2 regions of the Corynebacterium sp. TUM25020 genome follow, and region 2 is predicted to be linked to the other one. Evidence: predicted binding sites of a transcription regulator. Region 2 holds the regulator's gene; the other holds the start of a gene.
The links. Region 2 encodes LexA, which represses DNA repair genes until DNA is damaged. Its sites were predicted from a motif close to CGAACANNTGTTCG; they were not measured.
Positions count from the first base shown of each region.

Region 1: a site for LexA is predicted at 9,220-9,233, ahead of AC05K6_RS06500 (SAV_6107 family HEPN domain-containing protein). Genes of this name have one in related genera too.

Region 1 covers NZ_JBWJFG010000004.1:123,119-138,909, forward strand. The annotation lists gene pknB (Stk1 family PASTA domain-containing Ser/Thr kinase) at 20-2,284, opposite strand; gene AC05K6_RS06470 (Rv2175c family DNA-binding protein) at 2,542-2,907, shown strand; gene AC05K6_RS06475 (alpha-(1->6)-mannopyranosyltransferase A) at 2,807-4,369, opposite strand; gene crtI (phytoene desaturase family protein) at 4,441-6,195, opposite strand; gene AC05K6_RS06485 (polyprenyl synthetase family protein) at 6,196-7,365, opposite strand; gene metF (methylenetetrahydrofolate reductase [NAD(P)H]) at 7,505-8,473, shown strand; gene AC05K6_RS06495 (GNAT family N-acetyltransferase) at 8,538-9,170, opposite strand; gene AC05K6_RS06500 (SAV_6107 family HEPN domain-containing protein) at 9,335-9,757, shown strand; gene AC05K6_RS06505 (DUF3040 domain-containing protein) at 9,907-10,308, shown strand; gene mraZ (division/cell wall cluster transcriptional repressor MraZ) at 11,085-11,516, shown strand; gene rsmH (16S rRNA (cytosine(1402)-N(4))-methyltransferase RsmH) at 11,774-12,832, shown strand; gene ftsL (cell division protein FtsL) at 12,901-13,821, shown strand; gene AC05K6_RS06525 (peptidoglycan D,D-transpeptidase FtsI family protein) at 13,968-15,791, shown strand, end outside.
Region 2 covers NZ_JBWJFG010000001.1:384,902-400,692, forward strand. The annotation lists gene AC05K6_RS01695 (PspA/IM30 family protein) at 1-620, shown strand, start outside; gene AC05K6_RS01700 (CbiQ family ECF transporter T component) at 617-1,243, opposite strand; gene AC05K6_RS01705 (energy-coupling factor ABC transporter ATP-binding protein) at 1,255-1,950, opposite strand; gene AC05K6_RS01710 (biotin transporter BioY) at 1,952-2,542, opposite strand; gene AC05K6_RS01715 (DUF3046 domain-containing protein) at 2,617-2,823, shown strand; gene recA (recombinase RecA) at 3,090-4,217, shown strand; gene recX (recombination regulator RecX) at 4,201-4,797, shown strand; gene miaB (tRNA (N6-isopentenyl adenosine(37)-C2)-methylthiotransferase MiaB) at 4,865-6,391, shown strand; gene AC05K6_RS01735 (Rv2732c family membrane protein) at 6,384-7,094, shown strand; gene AC05K6_RS01740 (DUF349 domain-containing protein) at 7,091-8,410, opposite strand; gene miaA (tRNA (adenosine(37)-N6)-dimethylallyltransferase MiaA) at 8,507-9,433, shown strand; gene dapF (diaminopimelate epimerase) at 9,449-10,315, shown strand; gene AC05K6_RS01755 (hypothetical protein) at 10,323-11,102, opposite strand; gene hflX (GTPase HflX) at 11,171-12,616, shown strand; gene AC05K6_RS01765 (DeoR/GlpR family DNA-binding transcription regulator) at 12,613-13,413, opposite strand; gene lexA (transcriptional repressor LexA) at 13,474-14,259, opposite strand; gene nrdR (transcriptional regulator NrdR) at 14,973-15,464, shown strand; gene hrpA (ATP-dependent RNA helicase HrpA) at 15,461-15,791, opposite strand, start outside.

The sequences.
Region 1 (15,791 bases), on a different contig from region 2:
GCTGCCTTCGGGACGGCAGCTACACCGTGGTCAACGTGACCACGGCACCCCGGTGGCTGCGGGAGCCGGGGCCGGGGGATTGGCCCAGAACCAAGCCGTTGAGGTCACCCTTGATCTTCACCTCAAAGCCCGCATCCTCTAGCTTTTGGCGAGCCTTTTCCGCGCTGAGACCGATCGTCCACGGCACGCGCTGGGACGTGGACTCGCGGATTTCCACATTTGTGTTCTTCGCAGGATCTACCAGCTCGCCCGCCTGGGGTGACTGCTGCGCAACGTTGCCGGAATCCTCGGAAGAGTCCTCCACGGGTTTGCCCTCAACCGGATTGAGACCTGCCTCGCGCAAAGCCTTACGGGCGTCATCCATAGATAGCCCCGCTACATCCGGTACTTCGATCGCATTCGACAGCACCAGCGTGACCTCCGAACCGGATTCGACTTCCGATCCCTCCTTTGGATCGGTGCGAATCGCCTGACCTGCGGGTATATCCTTGTCGAACTCCTCGGTCTCTTCGGCAACTGTTAGGCCGGCGGACTCCAAGGTCTGCTTTGCGCGGTCGTGTTCTTGCCCCTTGACGCCCGGCACTTTCACTGGGCGCTTGCCCTTGCTCATGTGGACAACGACGGTCGAGTCTGTATTGACTTCGGTTCCCGCTGCAGGCTGGACCTCCGCGACATGCCCTTTTGCTATGTCATCGGAGTAGACTTCCTCGCCCTTCTTCAACTTCAAAGTGCGGTCGGTCAGCTTCTTCTCGTAATACTGCAAGCTGGAGTTCGTTCCGGGATCTGGGATAGTCGGCTTGCCTAGGGAAAGCAGTACGGCGACTTCGGAGCCTCGCAGGGCGCGGTGCCCCTTGGCAGGGTCGGTTCCCATGACCGTGTTCTTCTCCGCCTGATTGTCGTAGCGCTCGTCTAGTTTGGAGCTGAACCCGGCTTCCTCGACGGTGGCTTGTGCCGTGGCTTTATCCATGCCGACCACAGTGGGGATCTCGCCATAGCGACCCGTGGCGAACCACCATCCGCCAAGCGCCACGCCAATAACCAGCGCCAGGAGTACGAGAACCCACACAGTGGTGGCCGCCGGTGACTTGTTGCTAAGTTTGTGCACCGGGCGTGCAGGTGCGGGCCGGTGCTGGGGCGACCGATGCGGGGCCGGTCGGTGTGGCACTGGCTGATGCGATGGCCCCACATTGGTATCGGGAGACGGCGCCAATGAGTCAGGATGCTTCGCATAACCTGGTCGGTTCGCCGGATGGTACTGAGTGACGGCAGTATGGTGCGTCTCCGGGCGGGCACGATCCTCCTGGGGGAGGGTGACAGCGCGGGTAGCCATCGACTCGTCATTCCACGGGGTACGTTCGCCGAAGTCGGTACCGGCCAGAGCAGTGCGTACGGCGGACTCAATAGGGGCAGGGACTTCGAAGTCCGGAATATCTAGCTGCTCCGCAGTGTCCTCCACGGCCTGCAGGAACTCGCTGCCATCCTGGAAACGTTGGGCGGGGTCGCGGTGGCACGCACGCAGAACGAGCTCGTCGATCTCCGGTGGAATGTCGGGCATCAACGTGCTGGGAGCGGGCACCGGACGGCTGATACGCGCCATGGCGGTTTCTAGCGGAGAGGCACCCTTGAAAGGAGTGCGGCCAGTCAGCAGTTCGAACAGCAGGATGCCTGCTGAGTACACGTCACTGGCTTGGGTGAGGTTTTCGCCGCGCACTTGCTCGGGGGAAAGATAACCGACGGTGCCGATGACCTGCCCGTTGACGGAGGTCGTTGCGTTCGTGGCATCACCCATCGCGTTATCGATGGCGCGCACGAGGCCGAAGTCCGCGAGCTTTACCTGGTGCTGATCGCTGATCAGCACATTATCCGGTTTGATGTCGCGGTGAATCATCCCTTTGGCGTGTGCGATGGCTAGGGCGTTGAGCATGGGTTGCATCACGGCGATGGCGGCATGCGGGGGCATAGGGCCGCGTTCCTTCAACAATTCGCGCAGGGAGCCGCCTTCGACCAGCTCCATGACGAGGAAAACATAGTCCTCGTCCACACCTTGGTCGAAGACGTTTACGAGCGTTGGGTGGTTGAGCTTCGCTACTGCGCGAGCCTCACGTTCGAAGCGAGTACGGAAGGCGGGTTCGCGGGCGAGCGCTGGATCCATTACCTTGACCGCGACTTCTCGGTCCAGGCGGGTATCGACCGCCGCATAGACTGTGGACATGCCACCGCGGGCGATCTGGGCGCCGATGCGGTAGCGCCACTCCAGCAGGTCTCCCGGATGTAGCTCGCTCACGTCTAGTTTCAGCCTCGTTTTCTCAGCAGTCGTATCTCTTGAGAAGAGATGATTATAAGGGGGTTTTGTTCCCCCGTGCGTTCAGAGTTACGCAATAATTCTAGTGGTACTCGTGTCATTATACGTTTAGCCAGGTTCGTGCCCTACTCGTTTCTTTTTGACGCCCACGCGCTACAGTGGCGACCGTGAGTAAACAAAACAAGCACGCAGTAGATCACGGCATTTCCGCACACGTGGAGGGCGAGGCTTCAGGACGCATCCTCGACGAGTCGGTGGGTGGAGTTCCTGCAGGTGAAGAGGTTCTGACTCTTCCCGATGCCGCGGAACGAATGAACTTGGTAATCACCAAGGTCATGGACATGCTGAACAAGAAGCAACTGCTGGCTATTCAGGTTGACGGCATCCGACACATTCCCGCGCGTTTCCTCAGCGAAGACGGTCAACTCAACCGATTCGTTCCCGGTGCGATCGCTTTGCTCAGCGATGGTGGCTATTCGGATGTGGAGATCCTGGACTATCTGTTTACTGAGGATGACTCTCTGCCTGGGCGTCCGGTTGATGCCCTGCACGGTCACCTTGCCCGCGAGGTGATGCGCCGCGCTCAGGCGATGGCGATTCTGTAGCTTGCCGAAGCGCCCGATGCTGCCGTGGATCCCATAGGCACGTGGCGACGATCCAGGCGAAAACAACTGCAAAGGCGAGCACCCACCACAGCGCGTAGAGGCGGTTATTTCCTCCGCCGTCGAACATGAAGGTGACCCACATGCAGAACACACTGGTGAGATAGATCGTCATTCGCGATTGGCTAGCCAGGAATATCAGCGCCAGGGGAGCTGTGTAGTACCACGGCAGCGTCACCGTGTTGAAAACACAGGTGATGGCGTAGGCCACAGCCATGCCGGTGAACGCAGTATGCTCGTCGTGCCGGAATAACCACCACGCAATGACGAGCCCCACGAGCATGAGGGCACTGCTCACCGGGCGGATGGCATCCACCAGAACGTTAAACGTCAGATCGTCGTTGATACGCGAGAGGAAAGGTTCAAGTGTGGAAGCAATAAAGGAAGGCAGCGCCAGGGGGTTGATGACCTTAGAGTTACCCGTGACCTCCGTGACCCAGCCCCATGTCTGCTGAGTTGCGACTGTAATCAGCGCCAACACCCCAATGCATGTGGCTGCGCTGGCCAGACCCGTCCAGATCAGGGTTCCGAAACGCCGCCAAGTGTCTGCTAACCCTAGCCAACGGCGCTTGCCCTCTGTGTAGGGGAGCGGAGCAGCGATACGGGCGACCATTATCCATACAACGAAAGGCAACGCAATAAAAGCCGTTGCCTTCAACGCCGCAGCTACACCGATGAGCGCGGCAGCCGCCAGGCCACCGGGGACGGGACGGAGCCTCATTGCGCAATGGCATCCCACCAAGATCAACGCCATCATGAGGTTTTCGGTATGCATGCCACCGATCAAGTGCAGGACGCTAAGGGGGTTAAAAACCCCCAGCCACATAGCCACGTCGGGACGCACACCAAGGTGGGTAGCCAGCTGCGCCACGGCCCAGGCCATGACTAGCACTGATGCGATGGAAACCAGTTTGAAAGCAAGGATGCCGGCAGTGATGTTATCGCCGGTGATCGATGTGATCGTTCGACCGAGCCCCATATGCAGCGGGCCATAAGGGGTGGTGGTGTTTCGCCAATCGGCGCTGACCTCGAACAACAGTGGGCCTGGGTTGGCGGCAGCACCTACCTCGTACGCATTAAACCCATCGCGGGCCAGGGTGCCCTGCATCAGATAAGAGTAAATGTCGCGAGACATTAACGGCCCTGCTAGCGCTAGGGGGCCGATCCATGCGGCGATAGCTGATCGGCGCAGGGTGGCGCCGTGAATCAGAATATGTCGGCCAATAATGATCCAGCTGAGGACCATTGCCAACAGGGCGAACCACATCACCACCGTCATCATGCCAGCGGCATGGCCGAAAGTGAACGAGCTAAGCCCGATGACCTGCATAATGCCGCCTCGGGCACGCACGGCACCGACGCTGTGGGAGGTGATCGTCAAGACGATGCTGCCAATGAGTCCCATCCATATCGCGCGACTGTAGCTAGTCGATTGCAGTCGGGTGCGAGCCTTTTTTAGAAACGCCTCACCGGCCGTCACAACACACCACCGCCGGTAATACGACGGGCGGCCAACGCTCCAGAGAGGATTACGGTCGGCACGCCCACCCCCGGGGTAGTAGAGGATCCAGCAAGCACTAGATTGTCCACTCCGAATGCACGGGCATTACGGGGACGGAAGGGCCCGGTCTGGGTAAATGAGTGCGCCAATGCGAAGGGGCTACCAGCGCCGAAACCGTGATCCGCCTGCCATGTTGCCGGCGTTTCCACCCGTGCGACACTGAAGTTCTCGGTGATGCCGGAGTATCCGCGGGACTCCAAGACCCTTAAGAGCTCCTGGACATAGGGGTCGGTGATGTTGTGCCAGTCGATATCCGCGGAGCGCAGGTTCGGCGCCGGAGCGAGAATGCTCAAGGGTTCGAATGTGTCCGTGCTTGGAGACGTGGCGTCGCCACCAAAGGCGCGTTCGGGCACCGTGCGTGCCGGACGGGTGAGCAGCAGTGAAGGATCGCTCATCAGCGACCCCCGACCGTGAGTGGCCGTAATCTCGCGGAAGGTTTCGTCCCATGCCGCGCCGAAACTAATGGTGTGATGGCTTTGGGAATCCCACGCGCCGGACACGGCTGTGGGGATGGTTCCGTGGATTACGACGGCCGAAGGGGACCAGCGCAGTGGCGCTGCCTTGCGCCACAACCGGCGGACAAAGGAACGAGACACCAGCCCACTCGTGCGCCCCGACTGTGTCAGCAGATTGCCGATCACCGGAAGGTCGGGGGTTGCCACGACAGCATCGCAGGGGATGTGTTCGCCGGTGCGGGTGCGTACACCGGTAATCAGATCCTCGGAGAAGTCCACGTGCTCGACGGGGTCTGCGGTGATGATTCGGCCACCCGCAGCGCGCACAGCGGCGGCCATGACCTCGGGAACCTCGCTCATGGAGAAGCTGGGGTAGAACACGCCCATGGAGGTATCCATGTGCGAGATTACGGTGTAGACGGCGCGCGCGTTCTTCGGTGCCACACCCGCGTACAGGGCTTGGAAAGTAAAGAGCCGCTGTAGCTCGGTATCGGGGAGGTGCCGTGCCGTGGTCTTGCCGAGGCTGCCGAAGGCGCCGAGGGAGCCCAAGTGGCTGAGGTCCGACGCCGCAGCGGGTGTGGAAAACAAATCCAGCGCACCGTCGAAGTCCGCGGCCAAGAAGTTTTCGAAGCTGGCGCTGAAGACATCCTGGGACCACTGGCGGTGGTGAAGGTAGCCGGCTGCAAGCTTGTCCGCCGCCGCTCTATCCAGACCTTTGGATGCTGCGAAACGGCGTATCTCTGCCACCATCGCGTCGCGTCCAGCGAAAACCTCGGCGTGACGTCCACTGGCGAATTGCGCATGATAGGCCGGTGCGAGTCGCCGTGGCGCCCATGGATGTTCCAAACCAAGCTGCTTGGCAGCAGAGTCAGAGCGTAGGTCGATGCCGACGGAAGCTACCGCGGATTCGATCAGGCTGGGCATTGTCAAAACGGTAGCGCCCGTATCGGCGATGTAGTCTCCGTGTGCACTGGTGAGTTGCTCGCTGCGGCAGCGTCCACCGACGGTATTGGAAGCCTCAATGACTGTGACATTCCGTCCTGCGGAGAGCAGGCGCAGTGCGGCGGAGAGTCCCGCTAGACCTGCGCCAATTACAACGACGCGCTCGCCATTGCCTGGCAGTCGTCGGCGCAATGTGGGGCGCGTCATTGGCACCAAAGGGCTCGGTAGGCTCAGGTGTCGCCGCCCATCGGCGGAGCGAGTGGATAGCTTCATTTAAAACCTCCGGTGCGTTAGTTTGTCCGCCAAGGCAGTCAGTTCTGTGGTGATGTCTGTACCCAAGCCGCCGTATTTTAGAGATTCGATGGCTCTTTGAGTGCGTGCTTCGATGAGCGCCTCTACCTCTGATTGTGCGCCAGTGTCGTGGATGATGTCCCGCAGACGCTCGATGTCGGCCTCCGACGATTCCACGCCTTGTCCCGGCCCCTCTCGGAGGGCAGCGACCTGGGCTGCGCTACCTCGGCGCAACGCCTCGTTGATGAGTGTCGTACGTTTGCCCGTGCGTAGGTCGTCGCCAGATGGTTTGCCTGTGACTTCCGGGTCGCCGAAGACACCCAATTGGTCATCTCGTAATTGGAAGGCCTCGCCGATGTCCTGACCCACCCCACGGAGCATCGTTTGAGTTTGTTCATTGGCTCCCGCCAGCGCAGCTCCGATGTGTAGCGGTCGGGCCACGGTGTAGGAGGCGGTCTTGTACTTAATGACGGCGAAGGAGTCTGCAACATCCTCGCTACCGTTTGCCTCGACGGCAATGTCCAAAATCTGGCCGGCAATAACTTCAGTGCGCATCGCGCGCCACGCGGGGCGGGCTCGACGCAATGCGGTATCGCTGAGACCCGAATCGTTGTACAGATCGTCTGCCCAGGCAAAAGCGAGATCGCCGAGGAGGATAGCTTGGCTTATCCCATAGTGCTCAGAAGAGCCCAACCAACCGCGTTCGCGGTGCTTGCCTTCGAAGGTGCGATGGGCAGTGGGGAAGCCGCGTCGGGTATCAGAGCGGTCGATAATGTCATCGTGAATCAGCGCACAGGCCTGGATGAATTCGAAAGCGGACAGCGCATTGAGTACGGAGTGGGGGGTGAAGTTGGTGGTGAGGGACGAGGTGGCGTCATTTTCCTTTTCACAAAGAGCCTCCAGCGACCCGCCGCCGCCTTCGAGCGCCGCGCGGATACCTGCCCAGGCGAAAGTCGGACGCACGCGCTTACCACCGTTGACGATAAAGTCACGAAGTACCGTGATGGCACCACTGACGAGGGGATTGATATGAGAAAACTCCTCGTGCGAGTGGTTCAAATACTCAACTAGCTGGGCATCGACGGCGGCTTTGACCGCGGACAGTGGGGAATCGAGGCGCCAGGGGTGTGCTGCCTGCTCATCGGTACTCATGGTTTTCCATTCTAAGCGGTTGGGCGTCAAGTGCGAAGAACGCTTGTATGGCGGGGCGTGGGGGTGAGCGAGTATCGAATTTCGGCGAATTATTGCCAATGTCTTGAAATGGACAGCTCTGTCTATATGATCTTTGGGTATGGCTAGTATCCGCAGGCAGGTTGCCGTATCCCAGTCACTTTCCCTCCATACGCCGGGGCGTGTACCGTTCTCTGTCGAGTTCATGCCGCCGCGCGATGACGCTGCCGAGGAGCGGCTCTGGAATGCAGCGGAAGCTTTCCACGATCTGGGTGTGAGCTTCGTATCCGTGACCTATGGCGCCGGCGGAAGCACCCGCGAGCGCACTCTGCGCGTTGCCGAGCGACTGGGCGCCAAGCCGCTGACCACTCTGGTGCATATGACGCTGGTGCAGCACACACAGGAAGAGCTGCGGGAGATGCTACGCACCTATGCATCGCTGGGGCTGACCAATCTGCTAGCTCTGCGCGGCGACCCGCCGGGCGACCCTAACGCTGAATGGGTGGCTACACCGGGTGGTTTAAATTACGCCAGCGAGTTGATCGACATGATTCGTGATATGCCCGAATGTGCGGACTTTGACATCGGCATCGCCAGCTTTCCGGAAGGTCACTACCGCACCGGATCGCTAGAGCAAGATACCGAATACACCTTGGCGAAACTTCGCGCCGGGGCACAGTATTCCATTACGCAGATGTTCTTTGATGTGGATCATTACCTGCGTCTGCGTGACCGGTTGGCCAAGGCGGACCCGGAACATGGGCAGAAGCCGATCATCCCGGGGCTTATGCCGATTACGTCGCTACGTAGCGTGCGGCGCCAAATGGAGCTGGCGGGTGCTGCTCTGCCATCGGAATTGGAGAAGCGTCTACTCGATGCGGCTGCAGGGGATGAGGTGGCTAACCGTGATGCCATTCGCGAGGTGGGCATCGAGGTGACCACCGAGATGGCGGAGCGCCTGATTGCCGAAGGCGTGCCAGATCTGCACTTCATGACGATGAATAACGTGCGGGCTACGCAGGAGGTTCTGCACAATTTGGGAATGGCGCCAGCATGGGGGCAGGGGCTCGGGCACGACATGGTTCGCTAGGTACCTCGGTAGTGGAGTCGCTAGATGCCTAGCAGTGGCTCTGTATTGGTGAGCTATTGGTGAGTTAGTTGCACGTTCGCTGCAGGATGCCGAATGGTCGCGGATCTGCAGGGAACTTGAAGTTTCGCAGCACATCGGTGAACCCGGCTCGGCGATAAAGCTGCCAGGCGGCATTTGCTTCACCTTCTACCTCCGGGGTGGAGAGCATTATTGTACTCTGCGGCGTTCGCTGGAGGAGGTCGTTGAGGATTTTGGTGCCGACGCCCTCACCCTGCGCTGGGGGCAGGACATGTATCTCGGAGAGCTCTGCGTAGGAATGCAGTATGCGGGAGACCTCTGTGCGGGAGTATCCGTTAAGAACCAGGCCGCGTGCGACCTGCCGATACCACCATGTGTGCGGGGAACCGCGAAAGGTGAAGCCGATTCCGACGCACCGCTGGCGTGAATTGTCGGGATCGGGGGCCTCGTCAACTTGATGTAGAAGCGCCATAGTGCAGGTGAAGTCCGGCTGGGAGGCGTTGTAGAACCACAGGGATTTGCGCTGTGGATGGGTCTCTTTGGGGTAATTCATTGCGGCGAGGTGAATGTCGATGAGCTCGTCGAGCCGCGCAATGAATTGGCGGTTGTTGGCAGGGGTGATGGACACGCGCAGGGAGGAATCGTCGGAAGTTGGTTGGGAGTACGTGTCCTGGGGCATGGAAACAATAGTGCCACCTTCTGGCGGAATGAACTTAAAATTAGCTAATAAGACATATGTTCGATTATTGTCGGCTTGGGGCTGGGTGGTGTCCAGGGAACTTTCTAATGTGAGACCCAAACCTTGCATAGAACAGCGACTGAGCAAACTAGGGGATGAGAAAGATGACCGTACAGGAAAAGCAGATTGGAGCCCGGGCTAGGTACAGTCGCACCCTGGGCGCGAGGGGGTTCCTGGACGAGGCAGAGCGACAGTTGGCGCTGTCGCGAGCGGAACTTCGTGAGCCAGAGGCGATTGTGTATGCCTACCGCGCCGGATTGAGGGCGGCAGGGGCGTTGATTGAGTGGGAGATGGCCACGCGGAAGCGTCGTCCTTCCGGAAGTGCGTGGGCAAAACTGAGGGTACTTCGTCCGGATCTTAAAGACTGGGCTGAAACCTTTGAGGCACATGCCCGAGTGGCGAGCCGGGCTGGCCTAGGGCTTAGCCAGGGAATACCTGCGGATTCCCGGGGCGTGATTTACCGCGATGCTTGCGATCTAGTGGACCTAGCGCGAGCGGCGGTGGATTACCTACCAAAGGTGGCCTAGAGCTCCTCAAACAATGCTTATCATTGTTTGAAAACCGCAGGTTGATGTAGGGTGGGTGGGGTAAACACGGGTGTAACGCGCCAGGGCTGGAAACTTTTTCTGCGGGTTGTCTGTTGGAAGAAGTAGCCGCAAAGAATTGGGAGGTCGCGATGGCTCTATCAGAGCAAGAGCAGAGGATGCTCGCGGAGATCGAACAGGCGCTGATTGCTGAGGATCCGCGCCTGGCGAAGCAGGCTTCCACCAATGGCGAGCGGACAATGAACTTCAACATCCGTTCTATCGCGCTCATTGTTCTCGGGCTCACGGTGATGGTTGGTGGGATTGCAGCCTCTCAACTGTCGCTGTGGTTCGTGGCTCTAAGTGTCCTCGGATTTTTGATCATGTTCGGTGGTGGCTTGCTGGCTTTCCAGCCGAATGAGGATCCGGAGGCTGCAGCTATCAAGCGCTCCAAGGCGGGAAAGCCCCGCAAGGCACGTGCCCTGAAGGGAACGTCCGGTGGTGGGCTCGGCGATCGGATGGAAGATAGTTTCCGCCGTCGCTTTGAGCGTTAAAGCGTTGCGGAACAAGAAAACCACCGCCTCCCAGCCGGGAGGACGGTGGTTTTTAGTTTGCGGCTAGGGCTAGTTTCACCCTTGAGTTAGAGGGGGGCTACTACTTCTTCGGGGATTTACCGTGGCGCGATGTGGGAATTATTGGGGCATCGAGTTTGAGTCAGTACAACCTATCCAGCACGCTGGCATTTTCGATCTCTAGGGGTGGGGCGCATGCCTCGTAGTTGCCGGTTGTGTAGCGCATGTCGTATCTCCTTGGTCGGTATCGAACTTGCTACATAATTCAGGCTAGCCCTCAAAAGGTAAACCTTATTTTTCGGTGCGAGTTGGGTGCGGTCGCCCCACTTTCCCCCACTTTGAATATTCTATGCATAGTCATCCGGGGTGAAGGATGGTCGTGTGTAAGGGGGAAACGCTGTCTACCTGTGCTAAAACGGTGCTTTTGGTAGGGAGCTCGGGGTGGGGGAGAGTGTGACGTCGTAGTAAAGAAGAGGAGGGATGTAAAGATCGTGCGTTGGTTGTGAAGGTGTGCTTTGTGGCTAGAGTGCTGGTTGGGGACACTTTGAGAAAGAATTGGCGAGAAAAAGCGCACACATAAGCTCGTGTTGTAGAGATTGTGGGGAGGAGTGGGGTAAAGTGGGGATCGTTGGGGCGAAGCTGTGCCAACAATTCCAAACTTCATAGAGAAACCAATGTTCAGGGTGATTTTTACCCTTGATTCACAACGGACACGGCATAGCAAGGCGCAAGATCATTCATAGAAAGGGGCCGATGACATGTTTTTCGGCACCTTTACGCCGAAGCTCGACGACAAGGGTCGATTGACTCTGCCGGCGAAGTTTCGCGAAGAACTTGCGGACGGCTTGATGGTTGTGAAAGGGCAGGATCGCAGCCTGGCTGTATATCCCAAGGCTGAATTCCTTGTGCGGGCAAAGAAGGCTGCTGAGGCTTCGCGCACCAACCCGAAGGCTCGCGCATTCGTGCGAAACCTTGCTGCCAGCGCCGATGAGCAGGCGCTGGATTCGCAGGGGAGGATTTCGGTTTCGGCGTTGCACCGTAACTACGCGGGGCTCTCGAAGGAGTGCGTAGTAATCGGCAATGTCGACTTCATTGAGATTTGGGATGCCGCGAGCTGGGAAGAATACAGCGCTGAGCACGAAGAGGATTTCTCGGACGGCGACGACGAAGTGCTGGCTTCCTTCCTCTAGAAGCGCGTGGAACGACAACGCAAGACGACAAATTAATAGTGGACAACAGAGTGTGCGCAGGCCCTTACCTGCGTGGACGACGCGGAACCTTGACGTACTTCCCCGATGTCAAGCCCGCACCCACGCAGGTGAGGCCCTGTTCGCACTCTTTTAACTTTTGAGTCACATAAGTATCTATGTGGCTCATGAAATACAAAGAGCCCCAGTTTGGGGATAGGAATCTAGAGATAACGCAGCTAGGGAAGGAGGGAAAGCTAATGACCGACGGGCAGGCACAGCCGGCCAAGCCGCACAACGAGCACGGCCATATTCCAGTCATGCGCGACCGCATGGTTGAGCTTGTCGGGTTGGGTGTGCACAGTGCCCAGGCGCCGGAACGCCCCCTAATCGTAGACGGCACACTCGGTGCTGGTGGGCACAGCGAAGCTTTTCTCGACGCCTTTCCGCACGCCATCGTGGTGGGGCTAGACCGTGATCCCAATGCGCTCGCAGAGGCGAATGAACGTCTGGCAGGCTACGGCGATCGCTTCGTTTCCTATCAGACACGCTTTGACGGAGTGACCGACGCGCTTGAAGACCTCATGGATCAAGGGGCAATTCCTTCCAGCGTGCGTGAGAGTGGAATTTCTGGTTTCCTCTTCGACCTGGGCGTCTCCTCCATGCAGCTCGATCAACCGGAGCGCGGATTCGCCTATGCAGTCGATGCGCCGCTGGACATGCGCATGGATCCCAGCAGCCCTCTGACTGCTGCCGACATTCTGAATACCTACAGCCACGGCGAGATTGCTCGCATTCTCAAGACCTATGGCGATGAAAGGTTCGCAGGGAAGATCGCTTCCGCCGTTGTGCGTGAGCGGGAGAAGCAACCTTTCGACAGCTCCGCTCGGCTTGTTGAGTTGCTCTATGCCACGATCCCGGCGGCGTCTCGTCGAACGGGTGGACACCCGGCCAAGCGCACGTTCCAAGCACTCCGTGTTGAGGTTAACGCAGAACTCGAATCCCTGGAGAAGCTGATTCCCGAGATTTCCCGTTGGCTCCACGTCGGCGGCGTAGGCGTGTTTATGAGCTACCAATCGCTGGAAGACAAGATCGTCAAGAAGGAATTGGTGCAGCTCAGCAGCTCGAAGACGCCCCCTGGGCTGCCTATGGAACTGCCCGGGATGGAAGCCGAATTTGAGCTACGCACGCGGGGAGCCGAGAAAGCAAGCGAAGCAGAAATCGAGCAGAACTCTCGTGCAGCACCTGTGAGGGTAAGAGCCTTCAGCAGGGTCAACGACAGAGGAAAAACCACATTTCCGCTGGACACGCCCAGTTAGCTAAGCAAAACCCCCAAACATCACTGATAGAAACAAATCCGAACCTCCGAACCTTCGGAAGGAAACACATGACCGCACCAGGCACCATCCACACTCGCCGCCAGCGCACTGACCGCGACCACACCACCTCCGCCGGTCGCGTCGTTACCGACCGCTCCTACGCTGGAAACCGTCCAGAGCGCTCCGGCCAACGCGTCGCCGCCCCGGCCCATCGCCGTAGTGATTGGGGCGCTGCCCGCACGGATCGTGCTCAGCGCACGGGCACAGTAGGTCGCAGTGCGCGTCGCTTTGGTGGTAGCCGAGTTGGCTCGCGCCAGCAGGTATCCGTTCGTGGCCGCCGCATCATTGCCCTGGAACGCGGCAATCCGCAGCTGACTCGTCGTATCGCCCTAGCGGTCGCTGTGTTCATCATCGGTGTTGTCTCCGTCATGGCGCTGTCCGCTGCAACCACTAAGCAGTCTTTCCAGATCGCCGAGGCGCAAAAGCACAGCACAACTCTGGAAAACGAAATTGAGAGCCTGAACCGCGATGTAAATAACGCAAAATCCTCTGCGAGCATCGCTAAGGAGGCCAGCGAACTGGGCATGGTCACCCCGAAGCAGTCCGGCATCCTGGAAGATCGCAACGGCAAGATTAAGGAAACCCGTCCCGCTGATGCGGAGCGTGGCAAGGACGTTGTGGACGTCAACGGCAATGCCAAGCGCCGAGGTGCTACCAGTGACCCAGAGAAGACCAACCGGGTTGAAGGACTGCACCCGAACAACCCGATTGTGGCAGGCGATCGCGCTCCGGACGTGAATGCCAGTGCGCCGGGGAATGCGCAGGCAAATGGTGGTCTGCCTTATTCCGGTGGCACGGCAGGGCAAACACCAGGGCAAGCAGCTGCGCCTGCTCCGGCGGCTCCAGCTCCAGCCCCGGCTCCAGCTCCAGCCCCGGGTCCAGCTCCGGCAGCCGCCCCTGCCCCTGCGCCTGCCCAGGCGCAGCGATAAGCGTCAGGGGCCAGACCAGCTTTCCCGCGCGGTTCACAAGCGAGAAGGATCGGTGCGAAAACTTCAGACACGCCGGGAGCAACCCCGGCCTGTTTTCGTATTTGTGGGGACAATAGCCAAGAGTGATTAGAAAGGAGGACAACCACGTGTCGAAAAGTAACGACCGCCGCTCCCCGCGGACGGTTGAAGGTAACTCGTGGTTGATCTTGGATACCTCCTTCGGGCGCTTTAACAAACGCGTCCGTCTTGTGTTCCTTGTTATCTTCTTGACGGTTTTCGCACTTATCCTGCGTTTGGTCTGGGTGCAGCTGGTCGCGAGCCCGTCTTTGTCCACACAGGCACAGTTGCAGCGCACCTCAGTCGTCGCCGAGCCGGCCCTGCGCGGCGGGATCACTGACCGCAACGGCCAGATATTGGCTTACACAATGGATGCCCGCAGCTTGTCAGTGCACCCGAAGAAGCTCGAGTCGTTCATGCAGGAGCGTCATGAACTAGACCCCGAGAACGTGCCGGAGCCAAAGAAGCGCATCGAGGATATCGCCAAGCGCCTGCCGGAGATGATCAACAAAGAAGGAGATGACATCGAGGAAGATGACATCCGTGACAAGCTGAAGAGCGATAAGGACTATGAGGTACTGGTTCGAAACGTCGATCCGGATGTCGCCGAGAAAGTCGCTGAGGAATTCCCCGAGATCACTGCTGAGCGTCAAGATCTGCGTCAGTACCCCAACGGTGCGGTCGCACAAAACATGATCGGCAAGATCAGCACTGATAATCAGGGGCAGTTCGGCCTCGAGCTTTCCCAGGACGCTCGATTGCAGGGGATCAACGGCTCCCGCACTGTAGACGTCGCAGGTGACGGCTACCTGATTCCGGGATCCACCCGTGACGTGCATCCCGCTGTCGATGGTGATTCCTACGAGCTGACCATCGACCTTGACGCGCAGACCTATATGCAGCAGGCATTGCAGCAGGCACGGGAGAAGTCCGGAGCCAAGTCTGCCTCCGCCGTCGTATTGGACTCCAAGACCGGCGAGATTGTTGCCATGGGATCCAGCGATTCGATTGATCCCAACGGTGACATCGAAAAGCAACTGAAGCGTAAGAAGGTCTTTGGCGACCGCCCTACGGCAGATTCCTTTGAACCCGGCTCCGTCGCCAAGATCATGACTGCCGCCGCTGCGATCCAAGAGGGCAAAACGACTCCGGACGAGGTACTTAAGATTCCTGGCAGCATCGACATGGCTGGTGTAACGGTGAAGGACGCCTGGGAACACGGAGAGGTTCCGTACACCACCACCGGTGTTTTTGGTAAGTCGTCTAACGTCGGCACCCTCATGCTCGCGCAGCGGGTAGGCGAGGAGAAGATGTACGACTACTTCCGCAAGTTCGGCGTGGGCCAGGCAGCGGGAGTGGGGTTGCCCTATGAGGTGAGCGGCTACATGCCGGAGCTCAACCAGTGGTCTGGCGGCACCTTTGCCAATCTCCCGATCGGCCAGGGTATGTCGATGAACCTGCTGCAAATGACGAGCATCTACCAGGCACTGGCAAACGACGGCGTACGTGTGGAGCCACGATTGATCAAGAAGATCACATCCTCCAACGGAGCTGAGCTGCCCACCGACCCGGCAAAGGAAACTCGGGTAGTCTCCCCGGAGACTGCCCGGACGACCGTTGACATGTTCCGCGCAGTAACCCAAAAGGACGAGACGGGAGTCCAGCAGGGTAGCGGTGCTCCGGCAGCTATTGATGGCTACCAGGTTTCCGGCAAGACGGGTACCGCCCAGCAAATCGACCCGGATTCCGGAGCCTATTCAAACTCTTCCTATTGGATTAACTTTGCGGGTATAGCCCCTGCTGATAAGCCTCGCTTCGTCGTGGGCATCATGCTGGACAATCCGCAGCGCGGAACCGACGGCGGCGCGGGCGGAACCGCGGCACCGCTGTTCCACGACATCATGGCGTGGTTG
Region 2 (15,791 bases):
AAGTTGAGAAGCTGCAGGCTAACACCAAGCAAGCGCTGAACCTGGCCGATAAGGCTCGCTCGCAGGGCGATGAGCAGAAGGCAACGGAGTACGAGAATGCTGCCGAGGCTTTTGCGGCCCAGCTGGTGACTGCCGAGCAGTCGGTAGAGGATCTGAAGAGCTTGCACGATCAGTCCTTGCAGCAGGCGGCACAGGCCAAGCAGGCGGTTGAGCGTAACTCCATGCAGCTGCAGCAAAAGGCAGCGGAGCGTACCAAGCTGCTGAGCCAGCTGGAGCAGGCCAAGATGCAGGAAAAGGTCGCTGACTCCCTGAAGTCGATGGATGCCGTTGCTGCCAATGGCACCCCGAACCTGGATCAGGTGCGCGAGAAGATTGAGCGCCGTTATGCCAATGCCCTCGGACAGTCCGAACTCGCACAGAACTCCGTTCAGGGACGTATGGCTGAGGTAGAGCGTGCAGGTATCCAGATGGCGGGTCATTCCCGTCTGGAGCAGATTCGCGCGGAGATGAATAGCGGCCAGAAGCAGCCGCAAGCCATTGAACAGGCCCAGCCACAGGCAGGGGCCGTCAGCCAGGACGCTGTCGCCGAACGTATGCGTCAGCTACGCGGCGAGAGCTAGTTACCCACCCCACGGGATTTCAGCGCCTCGCCTAGACGGCGGGCGCGCAAGAGGCTGCGGACTATCACCGGCACGCCGAAGGCCAGCACGGAGCGCGATGCGCCCCGTGCTTTTCTTGCGTCTAACACTTCGTTGACAGTTAGAGCGGTCAAGGGAATGAGGCGGATAGTCAGCGCCATGAGAAGGCTGATAGTTTCCACCGGCAGGCCAATCCGGCCCAATGGGCGAAGTCCTGCTTCCACCGCGTCCATGAGTGCCACGATGGTCGTGGTCAATGTTAGAAGCGTGGCCATCGATACTGCGGAGAGGATCACGACAAAATAGGTCAGCGCTGTGGAGAAGTCACGTTGCCACCACAGCAATAGCGCGAAGGCGACCAGCAGCAGCGACGGTGCAACAAGCTGTCGCAGCACGAGTTTGAAGGGAATCTGCGCCACGAGAAAGCACAGTGCCGTGATGCCCGCGACCACTGTGGCTTGCCATAGCTCGGTAGCCCAGATGGCACTGCCGACCAGGAAAATGAGCAGCAAGAAAATTTTTAAGCCCGGAGGTGTGCGGTGAACCGGGGAGTTCCCAGGGTGATAGACGGATAGTGGCACATGGATGTGCAGTGATTTTGCCATCGGTTGTGCCTCTATCCGCCGAAGCTGGCCACGTAGTCGGCGATAACTTTGTCCGCAGGTCCATCCCCGCGTACCGTACCCTCATCGATCCATAGCACTCGTTCCATGTCCTCCAAAAGTTCCAGATCGTGGGAAACCACAATCAGCTGCTGTGGGAGATTAGCCAGGGTGGCGGCGATCATGCGCCTATTGCCGAGGTCGAGCAGAGTCGTGGGTTCGTCAGCAATCACCAGCTCAGGCTCGACGATTAGTACGGAAGCGAGAGCTAGCAATTGCTTTTCACCGCCGGAGAGAAAGTGTGGCGAGGCATCAGCCAGGTGCTCCAGTCCCATGTCATGCAGCATTGCCTCGACTTTATCGCTTCGCTCGCGGCCGTTCTTGGAGATCGTACGCAGCGAAAACGCGATATCTTCGGCAACCGTCGGCATGATGATCTGGTTGTCGGCGTCGCTAAATACAAAACCGACCTTCTTGCGCACCTGGCGTCCGCGTTTGGTGACATTGAGGCCATCGACGAGAACCTGTCCGGTTGTTGGATCGGCCAGGCCATTAATGAGCCGGACTAGCGTGGATTTTCCGGAACCATTGGAGCCGATAATGCCGATGCGTCGTTCGCTTAATGTCAGGGTGATGTCGTGTAGAACGGTACGTTGACCTGCGGTGCCGTCGAAAGTGACGCCCACCTGGTCAAACTCAATGACGGGCATGTTAGGCCTTGCGCTTGGTCGGCAGCAGGTCGGGGACTGCCTTGGTCACAGCCAGGGCTATGGCGACGGCTAGCGTTACCTTGATTAGGTCTCCGGGGATGAACGGGCCATTGGTAGCGAGCGCGGTGCCGAGGCCGTAATCGAGGCGAACCATGAGGCCGACGGTACCGCAGATGTATTGGATGATCACGCCTACGATGCCAGCAAGGAAGAACACTGTGGCGCGGCCCTTAGAGTTGCGCGGCGCGTATTGGGCAATAAGGCCGATTACGAAGGCGGCGATGACGTAGCCGACGATGTATCCGACAGTGGGGCCGGCGACGGCAGCTGCGGCGGGTTTCCATCCGGCCATGTTGGGAACACCAACGAAGCCGACGGCGATGAACAGGGTGGTGGCCAGGCCGCCGCGCCAGAAGCCGAGAATGAGAGAGGCGAGGACGATGCCCATGTTTTGGAGAACGATAGGCACGCCGGAGATACCGACGGGAAACTGTACGCCACCGAGGACGATGATAAGTGCGGCGAAAACAGCAATGTATGCGAGGTCTACCGCTTTGAATTTTGTAGTTTCGGAGGTTGACATAAATGCCATATTAATCGGGATTGCGTTCAGACTTGAACACTGTTCAAGAAGTGTGGGGGGACGGGGGTGTAGATTGGGGAGCTATGCGCAGAACAGAGTTTGACCGACTAACCGAGGGGGAATTCGGCGATAGCTTCCGCGCTTTTATCGCAGATACCCATGTGCTGAGTTCCCTGGGGGATACGCCCGCAGCGCTAATCGAACAAGGGTATGATCCGCGCGATGTATGGATCGCTTTATGTGAGGACTTCGATGTTCCGGAAGAGCGCCGTTTAGGTGAGGATATCTAGTGTTGCTGGTTGTTTCTTATTGACGCCTACGTTGTGAGTCGCTAGGGCAATTGATTAAACAATCGAACAAAGGTTCGTGTAGGGTGTGTGTCGGAACGATGGTTGTCCGCATGGTCGAGTACAACTATCTATGAACCTTTTCGAAGCACCCTCGGTCTAAGGGGATCGGGGGTGCAAAGAAGATGGTAGCTATCACGCAAGAAGCGCAGGATGCGCAAATAAAACAAGGCAATCTAGACACAGCAGATGTAAGGAGTAGCAACTCTATGCCACCGAAGAAGAAGCAGACTGCCGCGGCGGGGAAGGATCGGTCTAAGGCTCTGGAGCTTGCAATGGCGCAGATCGAAAAGGATTTCGGTAAAGGCGCCATCATGCGTCTGGGCGACGATACCCGCCCGCCAATTCAGGCGATCTCCTCCGGCAATATCGCTATTAATGCGGCTCTGGGTATCGGTGGATTTCCGCGTGGTCGCGTGGTTGAGATCTATGGCCCAGAGTCCTCCGGTAAGACGACCGTGGCGCTGCATGCGATTGCGGAGGCACAGCGTGCAGGCGGCATTGCGGCTTTCGTCGATGCTGAGCATGCGCTCGATCCGGAATATGCTCGCGCTCTAGGTGTAGATACTGACGCGCTGCTGGTATCGCAGCCGGATACTGGCGAACAAGCGCTGGAGATTGCGGATATGCTGATCCGCTCCGGCGCGATCGACATTATTGTTGTGGACTCGGTAGCGGCATTGACGCCCAAGGCGGAGATCGATGGCGAGATGGGCGATTCTCACGTCGGATTGCAGGCTCGCCTTATGAGCCAGGCGCTGCGCAAGATGACCGGTGCGCTATACCAGACAGGCACGACGGCGATCTTTATCAACCAGCTACGCGAGAAGATCGGCGTTATGTTCGGCTCCCCGGAGACCACCACCGGCGGTAAGGCCCTGAAGTTCTACGCTTCCGTACGCTGTGACATTCGCCGGATCCAGGCGCTAAAGGACGGCCAGGACGTAGTGGGTAACCGCACCCGTTTGAAGATCGTGAAGAACAAGGTTTCGCCGCCATTTAAGATTGCAGAGTTCGACATCCTCTACGGTGAGGGTATTTCGCGCGAGGGCTCGATCATTGACCTAGGCGTGGAGACCGGATTGATCAAGAAGTCCGGGTCTTGGTTTACCTATGACGGAGACCAACTGGGCCAGGGCAAGGAGAAGGCCCGTGAGTTCTTGAAGAACAACCCGGATCTTTCGGCCGAGTTGGAAGATCGCATCGCCCGCGAGTTGAAGATCGGCCCGTACGCGAAAATGAAGGACGAGTCGGGCGAAGGTGCTACCGACGAGCAGTTGGATGAAGATAAGCCGATCGAACTGAGCCCGAATTTCGACGATGACGGCGAAGAGTAGCGAGCGCGAACAGAAGATCGATGCCCTACGGCAGGCAATTGCCAACTATTCGCCCAGCGAAGGCGGGGGATTGGTAGATGCCGCGGAAGAGGAAAGACTTGCGCCGATCAAAGCCAAGGCTGTTCGCCTAATAAACCACCGAGCCAGATCTACTGAGGAGCTACGACGTCGACTGCTGGATGCTGACTTCGAGCCTGAGGGCGTAGAGGAGGTCATCCGCCGCTGTACAGAAAGCCGCATGCTCGACGATGCTGCCTTCGCTTGCGAATGGGTGCGCCAGCGGGAGAGAAATCAGAAAAAGTCCGTCGCTGTGCTGCGCCGAGAGCTGCAGCGCAAGGGTATTGCCCCGGCTGTTATCGAGGAAGCGCTGGATCAGGTAGACGATGACTCCCAGGAACAGATCTTGCAGGAACTAGTGACGAAGAAGGCGGCCACCATCAAACACCCGCCCGCAGATCGCAAGGAATACGACAAGGCACTTCGCCGCGTGGTCGGGGTGGCGGCCAGGCGAGGGTTTCCGGAAGGCCTAGCTCTGCAGTTTGCGCGCCGCGCGCTAGATGCCCGAGTGGCGGACCTGTAGCGCGGCGTCGCCAAGCGAGCATCTGCCCTTTCGTAATCGCAGTGATCAAAGGGGTAGGGTAATCCACGTGACTCAGACGATTCAGACGCAAACGAGCCAGCCTCGCACCTACGAAGTGCGCACTTTTGGCTGCCAGATGAACGTCCACGATTCCGAGCGGCTATCCGGACTGCTGGAGGACTCCGGATACGTCCCCGCAGACGAGGGCGCAACGCCGGACGTGGTGGTGTTTAATACCTGCGCCGTCCGCGAAAACGCAGACAAACGGCTCTACGGCACGCTCGGCCAGATGAAAGCCATTAAGGACGAGCATCCGGGGATGCAGATTGCGGTTGGCGGCTGCATGGCGCAAAAGGACAAGCAAACCGTCGTGGAGAAAGCCCCGTGGGTAGACGTAGTATTCGGCACCCATAACCTGGGATCGCTGCCGACCCTGCTGGAGCGTTCCGCGCACAATCACAAGGCAGAGGTCGAGATTTTCGACTCGCTGGAAGAATTCCCCTCTGTGCTGCCCGCTAAGCGCGAGTCCGCTTATGCCGGGTGGGTATCAGTCTCCGTGGGCTGCAACAACACCTGTACTTTCTGCATCGTTCCCTCACTGCGTGGCAAGGAGCAGGATCGCCGTCCGGGGGAGATCCTCGCAGAGGTTAAGGCTCTCGTGGACCAGGGCGTAAGTGAAGTTACACTGCTCGGTCAAAACGTCAATGCTTATGGCGTTAACTTTGCCGACGAGACCCTCGAGCGCGACCGCACCGCATTCTCCAAGCTGCTGCGCGCCTGCGGAGAGATCGAAGGGCTCGAACGCCTACGCTTTACTAGCCCTCACCCAGCCGAGTTCACCGATGATGTCATCGATGCCATGGCCGAGACCCCGGTAGTATGCCCGCAGCTGCACATGCCGCTGCAATCCGGCTCGGACAAGGTGTTGAAGGACATGAAGCGCTCGTACCGATCCAAGAAGTTCCTAGCAATCCTGGATAAAGTGCGCGAACGAATCCCACATGCCGCGATCACCACCGACATCATCGTTGGCTTCCCAGGGGAAACTGAGGAGGACTTCCAGGCCACCATGGACGTGGTTGAAAAGGCGCGGTTCTCCAGTGCATTTACCTTCCAATACTCCCCGCGCCCTGGAACTCCAGCTGCAGAGATGGAGAACCAGGTGCCCAAGGCAGTTGTACAAGACCGCTACGAGCGCCTGCTCGCGCTGCAGGAGCGCATCAGCGAAGAGGAAAACCACAAGCTAATTGGCACTACACAAGAGCTGCTTGTGCAAGCCGATGGACGCAAGAATGACCGCACTCACCGTCGCTCGGGCCGTGCCCGCGATGGTCGACTCGTGCACTTCACCCCTGAGGGTGATATTCGTGCCGGTGACGTTGTGGAAGTCGTTATTAGTGACGCCGCGCCGCACTTCCTCATCGCCGACGGCGGAGTAGCGAACCATAGGCGCACCCGGGCAGGGGATATGACGGAGCTCGGCGAAACTCCGACGACGGCGCCGGTGGGCGTCGGACTAGGAATGCCGAGTCTGAAGAAGCCCGAGCCGACAACAGCGGGCGGATGCAACACAGGAGGATGCGGCTGTGAGTAGCCAAAACGAAAGCTCGAACACACCAGAGCAGGTGGATGAGCTGGCGCAGTACCGCGACGACTTGCGCGGTGCGGAACGTCGGATCGCAGGGCGAGTGGTGTTGGGAAGCTACCTTCCCATGATCATCTTTGGTTTCGTTGTGCCGCTCGTAATGATCTTCCTGCCTCACGCAGGCGAGGCGCGCGGCTTCGACGTGCTTTTTAACACCCCGGTGGCGCAGAATGAGCAGACGGCAATGCCGGAGATTATCTTCTCCTGGCTGCGCCTCACCGCCATACTGCTGACCATCGGCACGATCGTTTCGAAGTCGTGGCTGGTGGCATGGGCTAACTGGGCTTTTGCTGGCGTTGCCTGGTGGTACAACGTGTTTGCGGTGTGGGTACGCCAAACCCAGCCGCCAACTGCATCTGGCGAGGGGCCGGCTGTGCCATTGCTGTTTAGTCTGTTTGGCCTGACGGTACTGTTTATTGCACTATCCGCGGTGGTGTTTCAGAAGAACCCGCTACAGCGAGCTTTGGCAGCAGCTCGCCGCGAGGAAGCTCACAAGGACGAGGAATCTCGTCTTGCACAGCAGCGGCTGCGCATGGGAATTGAAGAACGCGAGGATGCAGTCATCGTGGATGATCGACGCGCCCGCGCGAAGGCCCGCCGCCAGCGCAAGGCCGAACAAGAATCCGCGCGGGAATCTGGGCAGGAAGACTAATCCTCTAAGGCAGCGGCAGCAGTGTCTGCCCACTCCTGCCACTGGGCAGCTTGGCCGCGGAGCTTTTCTGCCTTAGCGGACTTGCCGGCCTTGTCGGCTTCCTCGGCCTCGCGGTTGAACTGGTCGGCCTTCGCCTGGAACTGTGCTACGCGCGCCTGTGCCTCCGGGTCGGTGCGACGCCACTCGGCATCCGCGGCCTCCTCTACGCGCGATTCGAGGGACTTGATCTTGTCCTCAAACTCGCGGACGCGACCGCGGGGAACGTAGCCGATCTGCTCCCACTTCTCCTGTAGTTCGTGGAGAACCTTGCGAGCTTTGTCTAGACCGTGAGCCTGCGGATCGATCTTGGGGGAGTACTCGTCGATGAGCGACTGCTTGGCTTCCGCGTTTGCCTCGAATTCTTTGTCGCGCTCGGCACTGTCGGCCTTACGGGCGGCGAAGAATACGTCCTGAGCCTTGCGGAAACGCTCCCATAGCTGATCGTCGACGTTGCGGGGTGCACGGCCAGCGGCTTTCCACTGGCTCATGAGCTCCCGGAACTTGGCGCTGGTCGCACCCCACTCCGTGGAATCCTGTAGCGCCTCAGCCTGCTCAATGAGTTCTTCCTTCTTCAGCCGTGCTCGCTCGCGATTGCGGTCCAGCTGATCGAAATGCGCCTGGCGATTGCGATTGAATTCGGAGCGAGCCTTGGAGAATCGCTTCCATAGTTCGTCATCGGTGGAGCGCTCGACGCCCTTGATGCCGCGCCATTGCTCAACGATGGCGCGGATGCGCTCACCGCTGCGCTTCCAATTCACAGTGGTCGGATCCGCCGCGGCAATGCTCTCGACCTCAGTGAGCAGCTCTTCTTTTTGCGCCAGGGCGGAATCGCGGCGCTGCTGCTTAGCTTCTGCAACCTGCTGTTCCGCGGTCTCGGTGCGCTGTGAAATTTTTTCCAGGCGTGCATCGAGCGCCGGAATATCCCCGATGACTGCGGCAGTGCTGAGCGACTGCTGCAGGATCTTCGCGTCATGGCGAATGGTCTGAGCCTGTTCCGGGTGGCTTTCCAGACGAGCCTCAAGCATTTTGACCTCGGTGCTGAGGTCATCGTACCGGGCACCGAAGTGCGCCAGCCCCTCCTGCGGAGTGCCTGCCTTATACTCACCAATCTGGCGTTCACCGTTGGCGGTCTTTACCCACGCCACACCATCCTGATCCACGCGGCCGAACTTCGCCGGATCGTTCTTGGGGATTGTGACGCCCCCAGCCGGAGCTCCCTTCGATCCGGGCTTCGGGCCGGGCTTGGGTGCCGGGCGAGAATTCGTGGGCTCAGTCATTGCGGAAACTCCTACCTCAAACCAAAACATGCCAATCGCCTTATGCAAGGCAATGAAGTAATTATTACATCAGCTGCACCGCTACACTATGTTTCTATGAGTTCTTCCGCTCAGATTCGCCCTGTCGCCGTCGTTGGCCCTACCGCGTCCGGTAAGACGGCAATCTCTCTGGAACTGGCCAAGCGGCTGGACGGGGAGGTAGTGAACATCGACTCCATGCAGCTGTACCGGGGCATGGATATCGGCACGGCAAAGGTGCCGGTAGAGCAGCGGCAGGGTATTCCGCACCATCAGCTGGACATATGGCCGGTCACTAAGCCCGCGAGTGTAGCCGAGTACCGGATGGGGGCGATTGCGACGGTGGAAGAAATTTTTTCGCGGGGCAAAACCCCCATCATCGTCGGTGGTTCAATGATGTACGTCCAGGCCCTCGTGGACGAGTGGGACTTCCCGCCGACGGATCCGGCTGTGCGTGAAAAATGGCAGCGCCGGCTGGATGAACGTGGCGTCGCCGCTATGCATCAACACCTCGCGACGATAGATCCCGAGGCGGCCCGCGTTATCGAAGACAACGATCCGCGACGCACAGTCCGCGCCTTGGAGGTCATCGAACTCACAGGTAAACCTTTTGCTGCTTCCCAGCCTCCGAAGAATTCGGTGCCCCGGTGGAACATGCGTCTGCTGGGGTTGAATGCCCCCGCTGAATGGCTTAATCCCCGCATCGAAATGCGAGTGCGCCAGATGTTTGACCACGGGCTGGTGGAAGAGGTTCGCTCGCTGGTCGGCGAGGGGCTGGTCCGCGAGTCCACCGCCGGGCAGGCGATTGGCTATGCCCAGGTATTGGATTACTTCGCGGGTGAACTTACGTACGAGGAGGCAGTCGAGCGCACCATTACTGGCACCCGGCGCTATGCTCGACGGCAGCGTTCTTGGTTCCGCAGAGACAAGCGCATTGTTTGGATTGACGCTGACTCTCCCGATCCTGTCCGCGCCGCAGTGGACGCAATGGGAGTTGACATCTAGGTAGGAGTGTTCTGCATGATCGACTTTATTAAGGCCCACGGTACGGAGAACGACTTTGTTGTCCTGATGGATGAGGCAATCGAGGTGAACCTCACCGAGGATCGTGTGCGACACTTGGCTGATCGCCGCACCGGCATCGGCGGCGATGGCGTGATCCGCATTGGCACCGGTGAGGCGCTGGTAGGTGCCGGTGTGCTGGACCGCCTGCCCGACGGCGTGCACGGCGACGAGTGGTTCATGGACTACCGCAACGCGGATGGCTCGCTGGCGGAGATGTGCGGCAATGGCGTGCGCGCTTTCGCGCACGTGCTGTGCCGACAGGGGAAAGTTACTGTCGGCGAACAGGTCGGCATTGGCACCCGGGCGGGCCGCAAGCTGGTGAAGGTGCACGAGCTGAGTGGAGAAAACCAGGAACACGCGATCGTGAGCGTGGACATGGGCGCCCCGGAAGTGCTGGGTGTTTCTACCGCACAGGTGGGCGACATGAAGGTCGCGGGGCTAAGCGTGGATATGGGCAACCCGCACCTAGCCGCGGTGGTGCCCAACCTCACGGCGCTGGAGCTGCAGAAGCTGCCGATCGACCAGCAGGTGCAGTTCGATCCTGAGTTTTTCCCGGCGGGGGTGAATCTGGAAGTTCTTACGCCTCTAGACGATGCGGGTGCGGTGCACATGCGCGTTCACGAGCGCGGTGTGGGGGAAACTCGCTCGTGTGGAACCGGTACTGTGGCAGCTGCTGTGGCTGCTCTTGCTGATGCCGAACGGGCCACAGGTACAGTCACCGTGCATGTTCCCGGTGGTGACGTGCAGGTGGAGGTCTCCGAGGGCGGCTCCGTGCTCCGCGGTCCCTCGGCGATCGTGGCGTGGGGAACGACTGTGCTTTAACGGCTTTCTAGTGGCCGCCGCAGCCACAGCTGCCGGAGCCGCAGTCGCCGCCGCATCCGGCGGCCTCCACCGTGCTGGCGGTGAACTGTACGGTACCCGACACGATGAGTGGTGCGCCGGACTGCGTGGTTGCCTCGTCGACGGCATCTGCGGGCAATACGACGGTGAACTCGAAGGGGGAGGCCACCGTCGCGGTCCAGAACTTCTGGCCTGTCAGGGCGTTGATTTTCTGAGACCAGCCGGAAGCCTCCACCGCGATCTCCGCCGTGGCGTGCGGGGTGGTGGCAGGGGAGTTGATGTCCTGCAGACCGGTTGATTCCACCACGCCAACCTTCAGCCCTCCGTCCTTGGCGAACTCAGTCGAATTCGCGTACACGTGCACGGAGCTCCCCAAAGCCCCAATGTGGAACTGGTGGTACTCCAACGTGGGGGCGTCCACAAGCAAAGGGCCTTGAGCGATGGTGGCGGTGAGGGAGGCGATTGTGGGTGCCTGCTGCCCAGCGATCTGCAACATCGGACTGTCGTCAACCACATCGAGTACTCCGATGATGTCATTCAGCATCGAGAGGTGAGCAGTGGTGGCAGGCCCGCCGGAGTAGCTGGCGAAGGAGCCGAAGGGCTCGACGGCCAGGACGACCATGCGGGCGCCTGAGGGGTCATCGAACTGCAGAACCTGGCCGCCGCGAACCTCGCCTGATACACCGAGGCTGCCGGAGCCGTAGGCGGCCTCCAGCGCTTCTTGCCACTTCGGGAAATCCATGCCAATGCTGCGAAGTTCAGGAATCATGCAAACCACTCTAGTCCGCTGCACCAAATTTCCTATTTAGTGCCCCTGACAGGTAAAAATAGTCCTTAATGACGGAACAGACCGAACACACTACACACTCCTTCGCCCCTACACCTGACCCCACAGTCGGCGAGCTCGATCTCGAAGCACGCTCTAGCCTGCGGCGGCTTTCCCGCGGCGTAAGCACCTACACCGATGAGCAATCGGACGGCTACGACGTTGAATACCGAAAGCTCAGACTGGAGAAAGTCGTGCTGGTCGGCGTGTGGACCTCTGGCACGATTGCGCAGGTGGAAGCGAACCTGGAGGAGTTGCGCGCACTGGCAGAAACAGCGGGCTCCGAGGTGACGGAGATGCTGTACCAGCGGCGCGACAAGCCGGATTCTGGCACCTATATCGGGCGCGGCAAGGTCGAGGAACTGAAGGCTGTCGTATTGGAGACCGGCGCTGATACCGTCGTCTGCGATGGTGAGTTGAGCCCCGGCCAAATGATCGCGCTGGAAAAGGCGCTCGACGTCAAGGTTATTGACCGCACCATGTTGATCCTCGATATCTTCGCCCAGCACGCGAAGTCCAAAGAGGGCAAGGCACAGGTAGCGCTTGCGCAAATGGAGTACCTCATTACGCGCGTTCGTGGTTGGGGCGGTGCGCTTTCCCGCCAGGCCGGTGGACGCGCTGGCTCCAATGGCGGTGTAGGTCTGCGCGGTCCCGGTGAGACGAAGATCGAAGCCGACCGTCGCCGCCTGCGCTCCGAGATGGCGAAGCTGCGCAAAGAAATTGCTGCAATGAAAACCTCTCGAGAGGTAAAGCGCGAGCGACGCGATGCTTCTGCGATTCCGCAGATCGCGATCGCCGGGTACACCAATGCTGGTAAGTCTTCGCTCATCAACGCATTGACGGGTGCGGGAGTACTGGTAGAAGACGCACTATTTGCCACCCTGGATCCGACCACCAGGCGGGCAAACCTGGCTGATGGTCGGTCCGTGGTTTTTAGCGACACGGTTGGATTCGTGCGTCACCTCCCCACGCAGTTGGTTGAAGCTTTCCGCTCGACCTTGGAGGAGGTTCTGGCAGCCGACGTGGTTTTGCACGTTGTGGATGGTTCCGATCCTTTCCCACTGGAGCAGATCAAGGCTGTGAACACAGTGATCGGCGGGATCGTCGAGGAATCCGGACAGGAGGCGCCACCGGAAATTCTGGTGGTGAACAAGATCGATACCGCGGACCCACTGGTGCTCGCCGAACTACGTCACCGAGTGCCGGATGCCGTCTTTGTGTCGGCGAAAACAGGTGAAGGGATTGCCGAGCTGGAGGCTCAGCTGGAGTTGTTCCTGAATTCCCTGGATTCCCATGTCACGTTGCACGTGCCTTTTGACCGCGGCGATATCGTGGCCAAAGTCCACGAACTGGGAACGGTAATTGCAGAGGACTATGACGCAGAGGGAACGAAACTAGAGGTTCGTTTGCCGAATGTAGTGGCAGGGGAGTTGCAGGAGTTCAGAGCCGCAGACTAGCTGCCAAAGCTGACGTCGATACCGAGATTGCGCAGCTCGGAAACGTAGGGCTGTGGAGCGTCCTCGTCGGTCACGACGGCACTGATGTCCTGGATAGTTGCGAAGCTCACCAGATAGTCCAGGCCAAACTTCGTGGAATCGCACAGAGCGACTACGCGGTCGGAGTTTGCCACCATAGAGCGCTTGATTGCTCCTTCTTGGGCATCGGGAGTGGATAGCCCATGATCGATAGTAAGGGCATTGGTTCCAATGAATGCAACATCGGCATGGAGGACGCCGAGGGCGCGGGTGGCAAGGTCGCCAACGACGGCCTGAGACAGGGCGCGGACGTGCCCACCGATTAGTTGGACATCGCAACGGGGGGATTCCGCCAATGTGGTGGCAATAAAGAAAGAGTTCGTGACGATATTGAGCTTCGGTGCCATCAGCTTGGGATCGTTTGTGGCATTGGCTTCGGCGATGGCCTCGGCAAAGACGCCCGTGGTGGTACCTGCATCGATGAAGATGGTGCTGCCTGTTTCCGGAAGGAGCTTTACTGCAGCTTGGGCGATTGACCGCTTGGCTCCGAGAGATGCCTTTGAACGTGTGGCAAGAGTGGTGAAGTCTGTACGGAAATTCTGCGCCGGAACCGCTCCGCCGTGGATGCGGAAGAGCTCACCGCCGTCAGAGAGAATCGCGAGGTCGCGGCGAATTGTTTCCGCGGTGACGCCGAACTTCTCCGCCAGTTCATTCACAGTAACCCTGCCGTGAATGGCGGTGAGGGAGGCTATTTGACGGCGCCGTTCTGCTGATTCCATAGGCGCTACTTTAGTGCCAAGCGGGTCGGAGACGGCGGCGTCAGAACCAATAGGGGGGAGCTAAATCTTGCGCAGAACCGCTGCGACCTTACCTAGGATGGTTGCTTCCTCGGCAGGGATAGGTTCGAACAGGGGGTTGTGGGGGATAAGCCACAGTCCGTCGGCATCCTTTTGGAACTCCTTTACGGTGGCCTCACCGTCGATCATGGCGGCGACAAAATCGCCGAACTCGGCGACGGCCTGGGAGCGAACCACGACCCAGTCTCCGTTGAAGATGCCGGCATCATGCATAGACTCGCCCACGACCTGCAACAAGAAGAGCTCTCCGCTACCTACCAACTCCTGTGGTAGTGGGAAGTGAGCCTCAACATTTTGCTCTGCAAGGATCGGGGCGCCAGCGGCGATCTGCCCCACAACCGGGACGTAGGTGGCCTCTGGCATGAGCTCTCCCTCGTCGGAAGTCGGGGGCGGAGTAGCTGCTTGCGGCGTGGGTTTAGTCTGGGCCGGGAGTTGCACGCCGTCGAAGGAGCGCACATCAACCGCGCGAGGTCGCTTGCCATCGCGGCGTAGATGTCCGCGCTTCTCCAGCTGGGTGAGATGATAAGAAACCGATGACGTCGAGTGCAGTCCTACAGCATCGGCAATTTCGCGAATACTTGGCGGGTAACCGCGGATGACCGTCGAATCGCGAATGACTTCGAGAATGCGGCGCTGGCGAGTGCTTAGGGCTGGCTTCTTACCGTCCTTCTGAGCTTGCTTCTCCGCACGCTTGTCAGCCTCGGACTTCGGAGGACGCCCAAGCTTAGGGCGAGGGGAAGGGCTTTCGGTGGGTTGGTCGGTGGACACGGTTATACCTCATTCCGGCGGGGTCTCTTTATCGGTATTTCGCGATCTGCATCCACACTACCCGAAATAGAACGCATTTCTAGTATATGTGTTCGAAAAAGTTTAGATTTGTCTAGACATGTTCGAACATGCGTGCTAAATTCTGTGCTGTGTTCGAGATTCGAACAGATGATCTAGAAACCAGAATTTTTGAAGTTCCCTGTCGGGCGTGAATGGTTCACTAGGGCAACAGCCAAGGGAATAAGACGTAGGCGCTAAGAGGCTTTGCTGATTAGCCTTACGTCGCATTGTAAAGGAGTAGCCACATGACCACCTCGATCATCCGTCCCGCAACTACTGTCCAGTCTGCATCGCATGTCCGTGTGCTTCCTGATGATCGGGTTGCGCCACTGCGTAGGCCTCAAGTTCTTAAGCCTAATTGGGAAGTACTGGATTCTAGGGGTAATTCGAACACCTTTAGGTATTCTTCTGCACCTGTTGCGCGTTCGATTCCGCGCCGCAAGATGGATCGCATCTCCGGCGCAAACGAATGCCTGTTCGACAATCAAATGGGATGGGTAGATAGAGTTCGCGCACGAACGGAGCGAATCATTCACTCGCCTGGTGGAACCGCGGTCTCCCTTGGAGTGATGTCCACGCTGCTTGGGTTTGCGCCTCTTCTCATCCCATAGTTCAGCTTCTGCGTCGGGGGAGGGGCGACTAAGCTGAGAAGGGTGTTGTGCCCCTCCTGTAGCTCAGATTCATCCCGCGTTGTTGATTCGCGATCCATTGAGATGGGTGTTTCTATCCGACGTCGTCGCGAATGCAGTCAATGCCAGACCCGCTTCACCACTATTGAAAGGTCTGTTCTGTTGGTAGTGAAGCGCAATGGAGTGACCGAGGAATTCAGTAGAGAAAAAGTTATCAAGGGCGTGCGTCGGGCATGTCAGGGGCGCGACGTCTCCGACGACGCATTAAAGCGTTTGGCGCACGAAGTGGAACAAGCCGTCCGAGTGACTCATGGTTCCCAAGTACCCGCAAACCAGATCGGCCTGGCGATCTTGGATCCACTCCGAACCTTGGACGAAGTGGCTTATCTCCGTTTCGCCTCCGTGTATAAGTCTTTTAATTGTGCCGAAGACTTCGAGCAGGAAATCGAATCGCTGCGTGCCCACCGCCAGTCTCTAGCCCAGCATCCTGAAGAGTCTGAAGGCAACGACAGCTAACGGATCTTCTCCAATTTCTTACGGATACGCTGCAGGGATACCGAATGCGCTGTGCCTAGGTTCTGCGCAAAGAGGCTAACTCGAAACTCCTCGATCATCCAGCGCACCTCCTTGATCTGTGGGGAGGCAGCCCTCGCCGTTGGGAGCCGCTTCTTCGTCTTTTCCAAGAGATCAAAAGCCTCTTGAACCTCTTCGTCCAGATCCTCTTCCTTGTCTGGATCCGTCTTCATCATTTCCAATCGAGCGCGCATGGCCTCCACATAGCGCGGAACATGGCGCATGTGCTCAATGCCATTGCGGGCGATGGCATGCTTGCCCAGGAAGAAA